DNA from 4 places in the Streptomyces sp. JN8 genome. Region 2 is predicted to be linked to each of the others. Evidence: riboswitches for the same ligand, from Rfam matches in the RefSeq annotation. Region 2 holds a riboswitch; each other region holds the start of a gene.
The links. A riboswitch is a leader RNA that binds a small molecule or an ion and turns the genes downstream of it on or off. The one in region 2 is predicted to bind cobalamin.

Region 1 (2,187 bases), 6.3 Mb from region 2:
GTGGAGCGACCTGAAGGCGCCCCACCTGCCCCTGGAGAAGGCGAAGCTGGCGTCCCTCCGGGCCAGGCCGTGGCTGGGCGGCCGGGTCCTCTCGCCCTTCGAGCGGCTGCTGCCGGTTGCCCCCCTGCACGAGATGTTCGAGGAGGCGTGGGCCCGGCGGGCCTGAACCGTGCCCCGCGACCCGGTTCGGCCGGGTCGAGGACCCGCACGGCCGGATGCGGCGCCTGGTCCGACCCCGGAACGCGCGCCCGCCCCGTACGCCGGAGCGTACGGGGCGGGCGGTCCGGGTCCGGTCCGGGACGGGTCAGCCGGGGAGCGGCGCCCCGGCCCCGGCGGGAGTCCCGGCCGCGGTGGTCCGGCCGGCCAGGACCTTCTGCGCGAGGACGCCGAAGACCACCCCGAACACCGCCCAGAGGACGGCCTGGACCGCGAGCGACGCCAGCCTGAACTCCCAGAGCAGCGCGGCGGGGAAGCCCGCCTTGACCGCGTCGTCGTTGGCCGGCAGCAGCACGAAGGCGACACCGGTCACGACGACGAAACCGGCCGCGGCGGCCAGGGTCGCGTTCCAGTTGCCCAGGCGCGGTGCGAGCCGCCGGCCCGCGATCACCGCGGCGAGCCCGAGCAGCACGCTGAGCAGGATCATCAGGAAGAACAGGGTGGTGCGCTTCCCGATCGTGTCCGGGTTGCCGACGGCCGGCGGGGTCGCCGGGTACTTCAGGAACGGCACCAGGTAGACGGTGGTGAACGCCGCCGCCGCGGTGAGCGCCGCCGTCGCCCGGGGGCTGAACCGGCCGATCCGGCCGAGCGCGAAGGAGAAGGCGAGCGCGGCGATGCCGCCGAGCGCCACCCCGTACACGAGGACGCCGGTGGCCAGGCCGAAGGTCGACTGGACGGGGCGGCTGACCGCCTCCTCCTCTTCCTCCGCGACCTCGGCGGCGCCCGTGCCGCCGTGGCCGGCGTGTGCCCCGGCGGCGGGGTCCGCCTCCTGGGCCGCCTGGGCCTCCTCGACGGCGATGGCGCCGTTCACCGGGGGCTCGCCCACCACGTAGGCGACGGCGAAGGCGAGGAGACCGGCGACCAGGCCCGCGAGCATGCCGCGGACCAGCAGGGATCTGACAGTTGAGGCGTGCATGTGCGGATCGCCTCTCAGTGGCAGGGGAAGCCGAGCAGGTGGCGTCCGTCGTGCACCCACTCGTGCACGTCGGAGCCCGCGATCAGGGAGGTGGCACCCTGCTCGGCGCCCACGAAGTACAGCGCGATCAGCGCGAGAAGGCCGACGAAGAACGCCCAGGGAAGGACGGCCCGGACGGGCAGCGGGGCCGGAACGGCCACGGAAGGGGCGGATGCGGCGGCGGTGAGGGCAGCCTCGGCCATGGTGGAACCTCCTACGGGAACTCGCGTCCCGGACGGTGGTGCAGGACGACGGTCCACGGGTCTGACTCACCGTCGCACCGCCTCCGGAAGGAGGGCGGCGCCCGGCTCACAGTGGCGCGACCGTGCCGGATTTCCACCGGACTTCCGTCTCGCCGTCGTCACGCTGTTCAAATGTCGCCCGACCGTACCGCGCACCGGGGGTGCCGCCAAGGGCGTGAGGCCTGAATCACGTTCGCACGCCCCCGGCCGCGCCCCGGGCCGAACACGGTGGTCACCGGGATCGGCGCTACCCTGGGCGCGCCCCGGGACCCGACCGACGAGGACGCCGATGACCGTCCGGCTGACGCTGATCTCCCCCGCCACGAGCGGGGCCCCGCGCGACGTCGGGTTCGACGACGACCGTCCGCTCGACCCCGCGGGCCTGGCCCGTGCCGAGTCGGCGGCCTCCGCCGTCGATGCGTCCGCGCGCGCGTACTCCTCGCCCTCGGCGCGCTGCCGGGGGACGGCGGAGGCCCTCGGCCTGTCGGCCGAGGCGGTGTCCGCCCTCGCGGGCTGCGCCATGGGGCGCTGGCGGGGACGGACCCTGGCGGCCGTCGCCGCCGCCGAGGAGGCGGCGCTCGGCGTCTGGCTGTCGGACCCCACGGCGGCGCCGCACGGCGGGGAGTCCGCGCGCGAGCTGCGACTCCGGGTCGGTGCCTGGCTCGACGCGCGGCGGGGGGAGTCGGGGCGCGTCACGGTCGTCGCCGAACCGGACGTGATCCGGGCCGCCCTGGTGCACGCCCTCGGGGCGCCCGACGAGGCGGCCGGGAGGCT
Region 2 (2,187 bases):
CAGGGTGAGACCGAAGCCGAGGAACGCCTTCTCGGCGGGATGGCGGCGGCGCCAGCGACTGCTGTGCGCCGCCGCGTCGATCGGCAGCATCCGCGGTTACGCGCCCGGTCCGCGGCCGGATCCTCCACCGGCGGCCGGCCCTCCGCCGGTACCGCTCTCGGCCGCCGTCGTGGCGGCCCGGGAGGCTCCGGCGGCTCCGGGTGCGCCGGCCCCGGGCAGGTCGGCCGCACCGGCCCCGGCCCCGTCGGCCCCGTCGGCCACGTCGGTTCCGGACCCCTCCGCGACGACTCGCGCCGCCCCCTGCCGACGGCCGCGGCGCAGGCCGAAGTAGTACGCCAGGACGCCGGCGCCGAGGGCGGCCTGCAGGGCGAACAGCGCGGACTCGATCTCCCCGGACGGGGGTTCGTACAGCGGGCTGAACCACGGTTCGTAGTCCGGCCGCAGCTCCGTGATCGCGGTCTCGGCCTCCGCGTCCGCCCCGACGAAGGGCTCCTCCTTGTGGTCGCCGAGCCCCAGGGCGAGCGGCAGCACCGCGAGCGCGGCGACGACGAGCAGCAGCAGGGTGTTGATCTTCGCGTTCCGGCTCATCGCGCGGCCGCCTCCTCGCGTCGCTCCGACGTGCGCCCGGCGAGGACGCCGAGCCGGACCAGGTCGCCCTTGCTGGACTGGGTGAGCAGGCGCATCACCAGCACGGTGAGCAGGCCCTCGCTCACGGCGAGCGGGATCTGCGTCACGGCGAAGATCCCGCCGAACTTGGCGAGCGCGCCGGGGATGCCGCTGCCCGGGTCCGGGAAGGCGAGCGCCAGCTGGACGCTGGTCACACAGTAGGTCGACAGGTCGGCGACGAACGCGCCGAAGAACACGGCGACCATCAGCGGCGCGCCGAACCGGCGCAGCAGCACGTAGGCGCCGTAGCCCGCCCACGGCCCGACGATCGCCATCGAGAAGACGTTCGCGCCGAGCGTGGTCAGGCCGCCGTGGGCGAGCAGCAGGGCCTGGAACAGCAGGGTGATGGTCCCCAGGACCGCCATGATCGGCGGCCTGAACAGGATCGCTCCCAGACCCGTACCGGTCGGATGGGAGCAGCTGCCGGTCACCGAGGGCAACTTGAGTGCCGACAGGACGAACGTGAAGGCGCCGGCGGCGCCGAGCAGCAGCGTGGACTCCGGGTTGGACCGCACCTCGCGGGTCAGCGCGCGGACCCCGTGGACGACGAACGGCGCGGACGCGACGCCCCAGGCGGCCGCGTGCACAGGGGGTAGGTACCCCTCGGCTATATGCATGGTTGGGAGACCCTCTCCAGCACCTCGTGGATGGACAACGCACCCTGGCCGGTCTCCTGGCTGACGGTCATTCCGTCCGACTCCGCCTTCCCACACCACGACGGTCTCCCGACGTGGTCCAGTGGCTTCCCCGAGGGCGTTCCCCGCGGGGGTGGAGCCGGACCTCCCGATCACAGTGGCGAGGGCCGCACCGGTACTGCACCGGTTTCCCGTACACCAAGGCCCTGCGACATTAGTGCGTTGACCTGCTGGATCACAACACGGCCGGTACCGGGCGCGGCCCCGCGCTCACTCCCCGCAGTCGGCCCGGGCGGCACCGGACGACCGCGGGGGCGCTCCCTCCGTCAGTCCTTGCGGTACGCGTACGCCTCCGCAGCGGCGGCCGCCACGGCGTCCAGGTCCCCGCCGGCGCCGGCGGTGACGTAGGCGGCGACCGCCCCCTCGACGAACGGCGCGTCCACGAGCCGGGCGCCCTCGGGCAGTTCGTCGCCCTCGGCGAGGAGGGCCTTCACGGTCAGCACCGCACTCCCCAGATCGACGAGGAGCGCCACCCCCGCGCCGCGGTCGGCGGCCTTCGCCGCCTCGGAGATCAGCTCGGAACTCGTCCCGAGACCGCCGTCGGGGGTCCCGCCGGCCGGCACGATCGGGGCGAGGTCGCCGCCCCCGGCGAGCCCGCGGGCCAGCTCGGCGACGGAGGCCGCGACGGCCGCGCTGTGCGACACGAGCACGATGCCGACCGGGCGGCCGCGGCCCGTGCCGCCGGTCCCGCTCACGTCACGCACACCGTCGGTACGACTCACGCCACCCACACCGTCCGTCCCGCTCCCGCCGCTCGTCCCTCCGGTGCTGTTCCCGCCGCTCATGCCTCCGGTTCCGCTCCCGCCGCTCATGCCGTCCCCTCGGC
Region 3 (2,187 bases), 6.6 Mb from region 2:
CCCGGGACGAGCGGCGTCGTCTCGTGGTCGGCGGGACGGTGTGTCTCCAGGTGGTCCGCCGCTGGCTGCTCGCGCCCGGAGGCGACGCGGCCTGACGGCCGGCCGCGCGTCCGGCTGTCCGCGCTGCCGGACGCCTGGCCCGTCGGGTGTCGGTCCGCGCTGCCGGATGCCTGGCCCGTCGGGTGTCGGTGCGCACGACCGGAGAGGCCGTGCGGTCAGGCGCCCGGCCCGGCGTCGACGTCGGCGACCAGGCCTTCGACGAGGCTCCTGATCTCGTCACGGATGGGCCGCACGGCCTCGACGCCCTGCCCGGCCGGGTCGTCGAGCCGCCACCGGATTCCACTTCTCCCGCTCCGGCGGCACCTGCCCCCTGTGGAACGTGTACGAGGCCTTCGCCTTGCCGGGCCGCATCCACGTCCAGATGGCCGCCATGCCCGACGGGCAGCGCCACCTGTGGACGGCCCGCGCCGTCACCCGGCACCGGGGCGGCTGGGGCGAGCCCGGGAAGACCTTCGCGATCGGACTCGGCTGCGAGATCCGCCACGCCCACCGGCTCGTGTACTCGGACGGGCTCGACCTCGCCAACGCGGCCGCCGCCACCCCGATCGGCATGGGCTGCCGCGTCTGCGAGCGCCTCGACTGCCCCCAGCGTGCGGCTCCGCCCCTCGGGCGTCCGCTCCTGATCGACGAGGACACCAGCACCTTCGTCCCGTACCCCGTCGCCGACCCCTCGGCCTGAGCCGGCGGTCAGGGGGCGGGGGCCAGGGCGCCGCCGGCCGTCCGGATCCCGCCGCCGCGCCGCCGGTGGGGGTGGACTTACTAGGACGTCCAACTATATGTTCGTGACGAGCCCGCGGTGCAGGGAAGCCGGTGTGAATCCGGCGCGGTCCCGCCACTGTGACCGGGGAGTGTGCTCTTCCAGCAGGTCAGGCCACTGACGGAAACCATCCGTCGGGAAGGCCGGAGAGCATGCGCTGATCCGGGAGTCAGGATACCGGCCGTGGGGTGTTCCGTGTTGTCCACGAGGATGGAGCAGACACGCATGGCACCGGTACGTGACCACGACCCTGGTGATCCGGCGGAGTACCCGAACCCCGAGGCCCTGTCCCCGCGTTCGTGACTCGACGAAGGCGTCCCCGCCTTCCCCTGTCCCGCGGACGGACCCGCGTGCGCGCACCCCGATCGGTGCCGCCCTCGCGGTCCTCGCCGCGCCTTCCTCGGATCCACACCTGACGAGAGCAGGCTTCGATGGTCCGCGAACTCACCCACTTCATCGGCGGAAGGCACGCCACCGGCACGTCCGGTCTCTTCGCCGACGTGTACGACCCCAACACCGGCGCCGTCCAGGCCAGGGTGCCCCTGGCCGGACGCGCCGACACCGAGGCGGCGATCGCCGACGCGCAGGAGGCCCAGCAGGAGTGGGGCCGGTGGAACCCGCAGCGCCGCGCCCGCGTCCTGCTGCGTTTCCTCCAACTCGTCGAAGGAGAGCGGGACTCCCTCGCCCGGCTGCTCTCCGCCGAACACGGCAAGACCGTCGCCGACGCCCACGGCGACCTGCAACGCGGCCTGGAGGTCGTCGAGTTCGCCGCCGGCATCCCGCACCTCCTCAAGGGCGAGTTCACCGACAACGCGGGCACCGGCATCGATGTCCACTCCCTGCGCGCCCCGCTCGGCGTCGTCGCCGGGATCACGCCCTTCAACTTCCCCGCGATGATCCCGCTGTGGAAGGCCGCACCCGCACTGGCCTGCGGCAACGCCTTCATCCTCAAGCCGTCCGAGCGCGACCCCTCCGTACCCCTGCGGCTCGCCGAGCTGTTTCTGGAGGCCGGGCTCCCGCCCGGCGTGCTGAACGTGGTCAACGGCGGCAAGGAGGCCGTCGACACCCTCCTGGAGGACCCCCGCGTCCAGGCCCTGGGCTTCGTCGGCTCCACCCCGATCGCCGCGCACGTCTACGCCACCGCCGCCGCCCACGGCAAGCGCGCCCAGTGCTTCGGCGGAGCCAAGAACCACATGATCGTGATGCCCGACGCCGACCTCGACCAGGCCGCCGAAGCCCTCGTCGGAGCCGGCTACGGCTCCGCCGGCGAGCGCTGCATGGCGATCTCCGTCGCCGTCCCCGTCGGCGAGGAGACCGCCGACGCCCTCGTGGCCAAGCTGAAGGAGCGCATCGCCGCCCTGCGCATCGGC
Region 4 (2,187 bases), 7.1 Mb from region 2:
CGCGGCGCTCTCCGCCGACTGCGCCCTGCGGGTCAGATCGGCGATCACCAGCACGTCGGGATCGCGGTCGGCGACGGTCTCCCAGTTGATCTGCGGCCACTCCTCCTTCGTGTCGTCGAAGACGTTCCTCACGCCGAGCGCCCCGCTGACGATGCCGGGAGCGCCGCAGCAGCCGGCCATGTACGGTCCCTGGGAGTCGGAGAACCAGTAGAGGACGGACGCGTCGCCGAAGTCCGCGCCGGCCGTGGCCTTCCCGACCCGGGCGCGGAGCTCGCCGATGAGCTTCTCCCCGCGCTCCGGCACGCCGAAGACGCGGGCGAGGTCCCGGATCTCGCCGTACACGGTGTCCATGGTCAGTGGCCTCGTCCGCACACCGTCGCCACCGCCGCCGTTGTCCTTGCCGACGCAGTCGCCGGGGGAGAGGTAGGTGGGCACGCCGAGCTTCGTGAACCGCTCCCGCGGGGCCACGCCGCCCTTGCCGAGGGTGTACAGGAAGGACGCGCTGACGAAGTCCGGTTCGACGTCGAGGACCTTCTCGAAGGAGGGGTAGCGGTCGGCGAGCCGGGGCACGGTCGCGTTCGCCTTCTCCAGCCCGCCGAGGACCGGATCGGTCCAGGTGGCGGTGCCCACCATGCGGTCGGCGAGACCGAGGGAGAGCAGGATCTCGGCCGATCCCTGGTCCAGGGCGACGGCCCGGCGGGGGACGTGGTCGAGCTCGACCCGCTGTCCGCAGTTGTCCAGACGGACCGGATGGCCGGGCCCCGCCTGCTTCGCCTCGGGCTTGGCCGCCCCGGTGGTGTCGCCGCAGCCGGAGACGAGGGCGGCAGCGGCCACGAGCAGCACGGCGGCACGGGAACGGTGGGCGAGGGGCACAGGAGGAGTCCTCTGCGTCAGGGCTCATGCGCGGAGCCTGTCGTACGGTGCTTCCCGGACGACGGCACGCCGTCCGGGGCGCCAGCAGGTCTTCGGACTCGGGGTCGTCCGGACGGAACGCCTTCCCGGGCCCGTCGGGACCCAGTGGCCGCTGCTCCGCCCGTCACCCTCACCGCTGCGCGTCAGCTCCGGATTCCCACCGGATTCCCTGACCCGCGCACATACCGTGTCGATACGTACAGGGGTACGACTGGCCCGGGCAAACTACCACAGGGCGATCTTGGACCCGGCAAGCCGCCCGCCGGAGGGAAGGCCGGCTGAGGGCCGTCCGGCCGCCGCTCTCGCCCGCGGACGGCCGGCCTTTCGATCTCGAACCGGCAGTCGCCGAACGGAGGGCGTACCTGCGCACGCCCGTGCCGCCGCCCGGGTGCACCTGTCCTCGCGGGCGCATGAGCGGGATCTCTCCGGGCAGCCGAGTGGGGGAGGAGAACAGCATCCCTCCCTACCCGGTAAGGCGGTGTGATCATGGGAAGCGACGTACGGACCGGCCGTCCGAATCTGCCGGACCCGTCGGATCCGGAACTGGCGCCCCCCACGCGTCCCGTCCCTCCCGGCCCGGCGGGGCCACCGCCGGACCCCGGTCGCGAGCCCTGGCACGCGGGGACGACGGAACTGGGCACTCCGCCGCCCGATCCGGTGCCCCCGAACCCCACCCCGGCCCCCGGCCCAGGTCCCGGCCCGCAGCCGGGTCCGGTCCCCGGCCCGGTGCCCACGCCCGGCGGGCCCGACCCGGTACCCCCGGCTCCTCCGCAGCCCGGTCCGGACCCGCAGCCCGGCGATCCGCGCCCGGAGCCCGGCCCGAACCCGGGGCCCCTGCCCGGGCCCGTACCGGCACCGGGGCCGGCTTTCTGACGGCTCGCGCCGCCTCGGCGACCGGCATCGCGCCGGGGCGGCCCCCCCCGGCTCGCCCGGGCGTACGCGGCGGGGTACGGCCGTCCGAGGACGCCACGCCCGCCCGCCCGGCTCCCGTCCGCAGGCGGCTCACCGGACGAGGTAGACCTCGTCCTCGTAGCACCAGGCCCAGTCCTCGTCCGCGGACAGAGTCAGCGCGACCGGGTGCCCGGTCCTGTCGTGATGCCGGTACGCGTGCCGCCCCGGCGAGCTGTCACAGCAACCGACGTGTCCGCACGTCGCGCACCAGAGCAGCCGCCGCCAACTCCCACCCGAGGAAAGGCACTCGGCGCAGGCATCGGCCGGCTGATCCGGCGCGACGGGGAGGGTCGCGGCATGGCCGCAGGCGCGCCCGCCCTCCGG

Region 1: another riboswitch for cobalamin. It lies ahead of ACY0MR_RS04395 (CbtB domain-containing protein); the one in region 2 lies ahead of ACY0MR_RS32350 (energy-coupling factor ABC transporter permease).
Region 3: another riboswitch for cobalamin. It lies ahead of ACY0MR_RS03230 (CoA-acylating methylmalonate-semialdehyde dehydrogenase); the one in region 2 lies ahead of ACY0MR_RS32350 (energy-coupling factor ABC transporter permease).
Region 4: another riboswitch for cobalamin. It lies ahead of ACY0MR_RS00870 (ABC transporter substrate-binding protein); the one in region 2 lies ahead of ACY0MR_RS32350 (energy-coupling factor ABC transporter permease).

The regions. Positions count from the first base shown of each region.
Region 1 is NZ_CM147852.1:1,043,584-1,045,770, reverse strand. Features, by position in the region: gene ACY0MR_RS04405 (hypothetical protein) at 1-166, shown strand, start outside; gene ACY0MR_RS04400 (CbtA family protein) at 305-1,132, opposite strand; gene ACY0MR_RS04395 (CbtB domain-containing protein) at 1,147-1,374, opposite strand; cobalamin riboswitch at 1,408-1,546, opposite strand; gene ACY0MR_RS04390 (histidine phosphatase family protein) at 1,703-2,187, shown strand, end outside.
Region 2 is NZ_CM147852.1:7,320,672-7,322,858, forward strand. Features, by position in the region: gene cbiQ (cobalt ECF transporter T component CbiQ) at 1-90, opposite strand, end outside; gene ACY0MR_RS32345 (energy-coupling factor ABC transporter substrate-binding protein) at 97-588, opposite strand; gene ACY0MR_RS32350 (energy-coupling factor ABC transporter permease) at 585-1,283, opposite strand; cobalamin riboswitch at 1,313-1,519, opposite strand; gene ACY0MR_RS32355 (PTS-dependent dihydroxyacetone kinase phosphotransferase subunit DhaM) at 1,628-2,083, opposite strand; gene dhaL (dihydroxyacetone kinase subunit DhaL) at 2,170-2,187, opposite strand, start outside.
Region 3 is NZ_CM147852.1:728,835-731,021, reverse strand. Features, by position in the region: gene ACY0MR_RS03245 (hypothetical protein) at 1-95, shown strand, start outside; partial or broken gene ACY0MR_RS03240 (phosphotyrosine protein phosphatase) at 216-332, opposite strand; partial or broken gene ACY0MR_RS03235 (short-chain fatty acyl-CoA regulator family protein) at 320-739, shown strand; cobalamin riboswitch at 838-1,017, shown strand; gene ACY0MR_RS03230 (CoA-acylating methylmalonate-semialdehyde dehydrogenase) at 1,249-2,187, shown strand, end outside.
Region 4 is NZ_CM147852.1:176,207-178,393, reverse strand. Features, by position in the region: gene ACY0MR_RS00870 (ABC transporter substrate-binding protein) at 1-873, opposite strand, end outside; cobalamin riboswitch at 940-1,143, opposite strand; gene ACY0MR_RS00865 (UBP-type zinc finger domain-containing protein) at 1,915-2,187, opposite strand, start outside.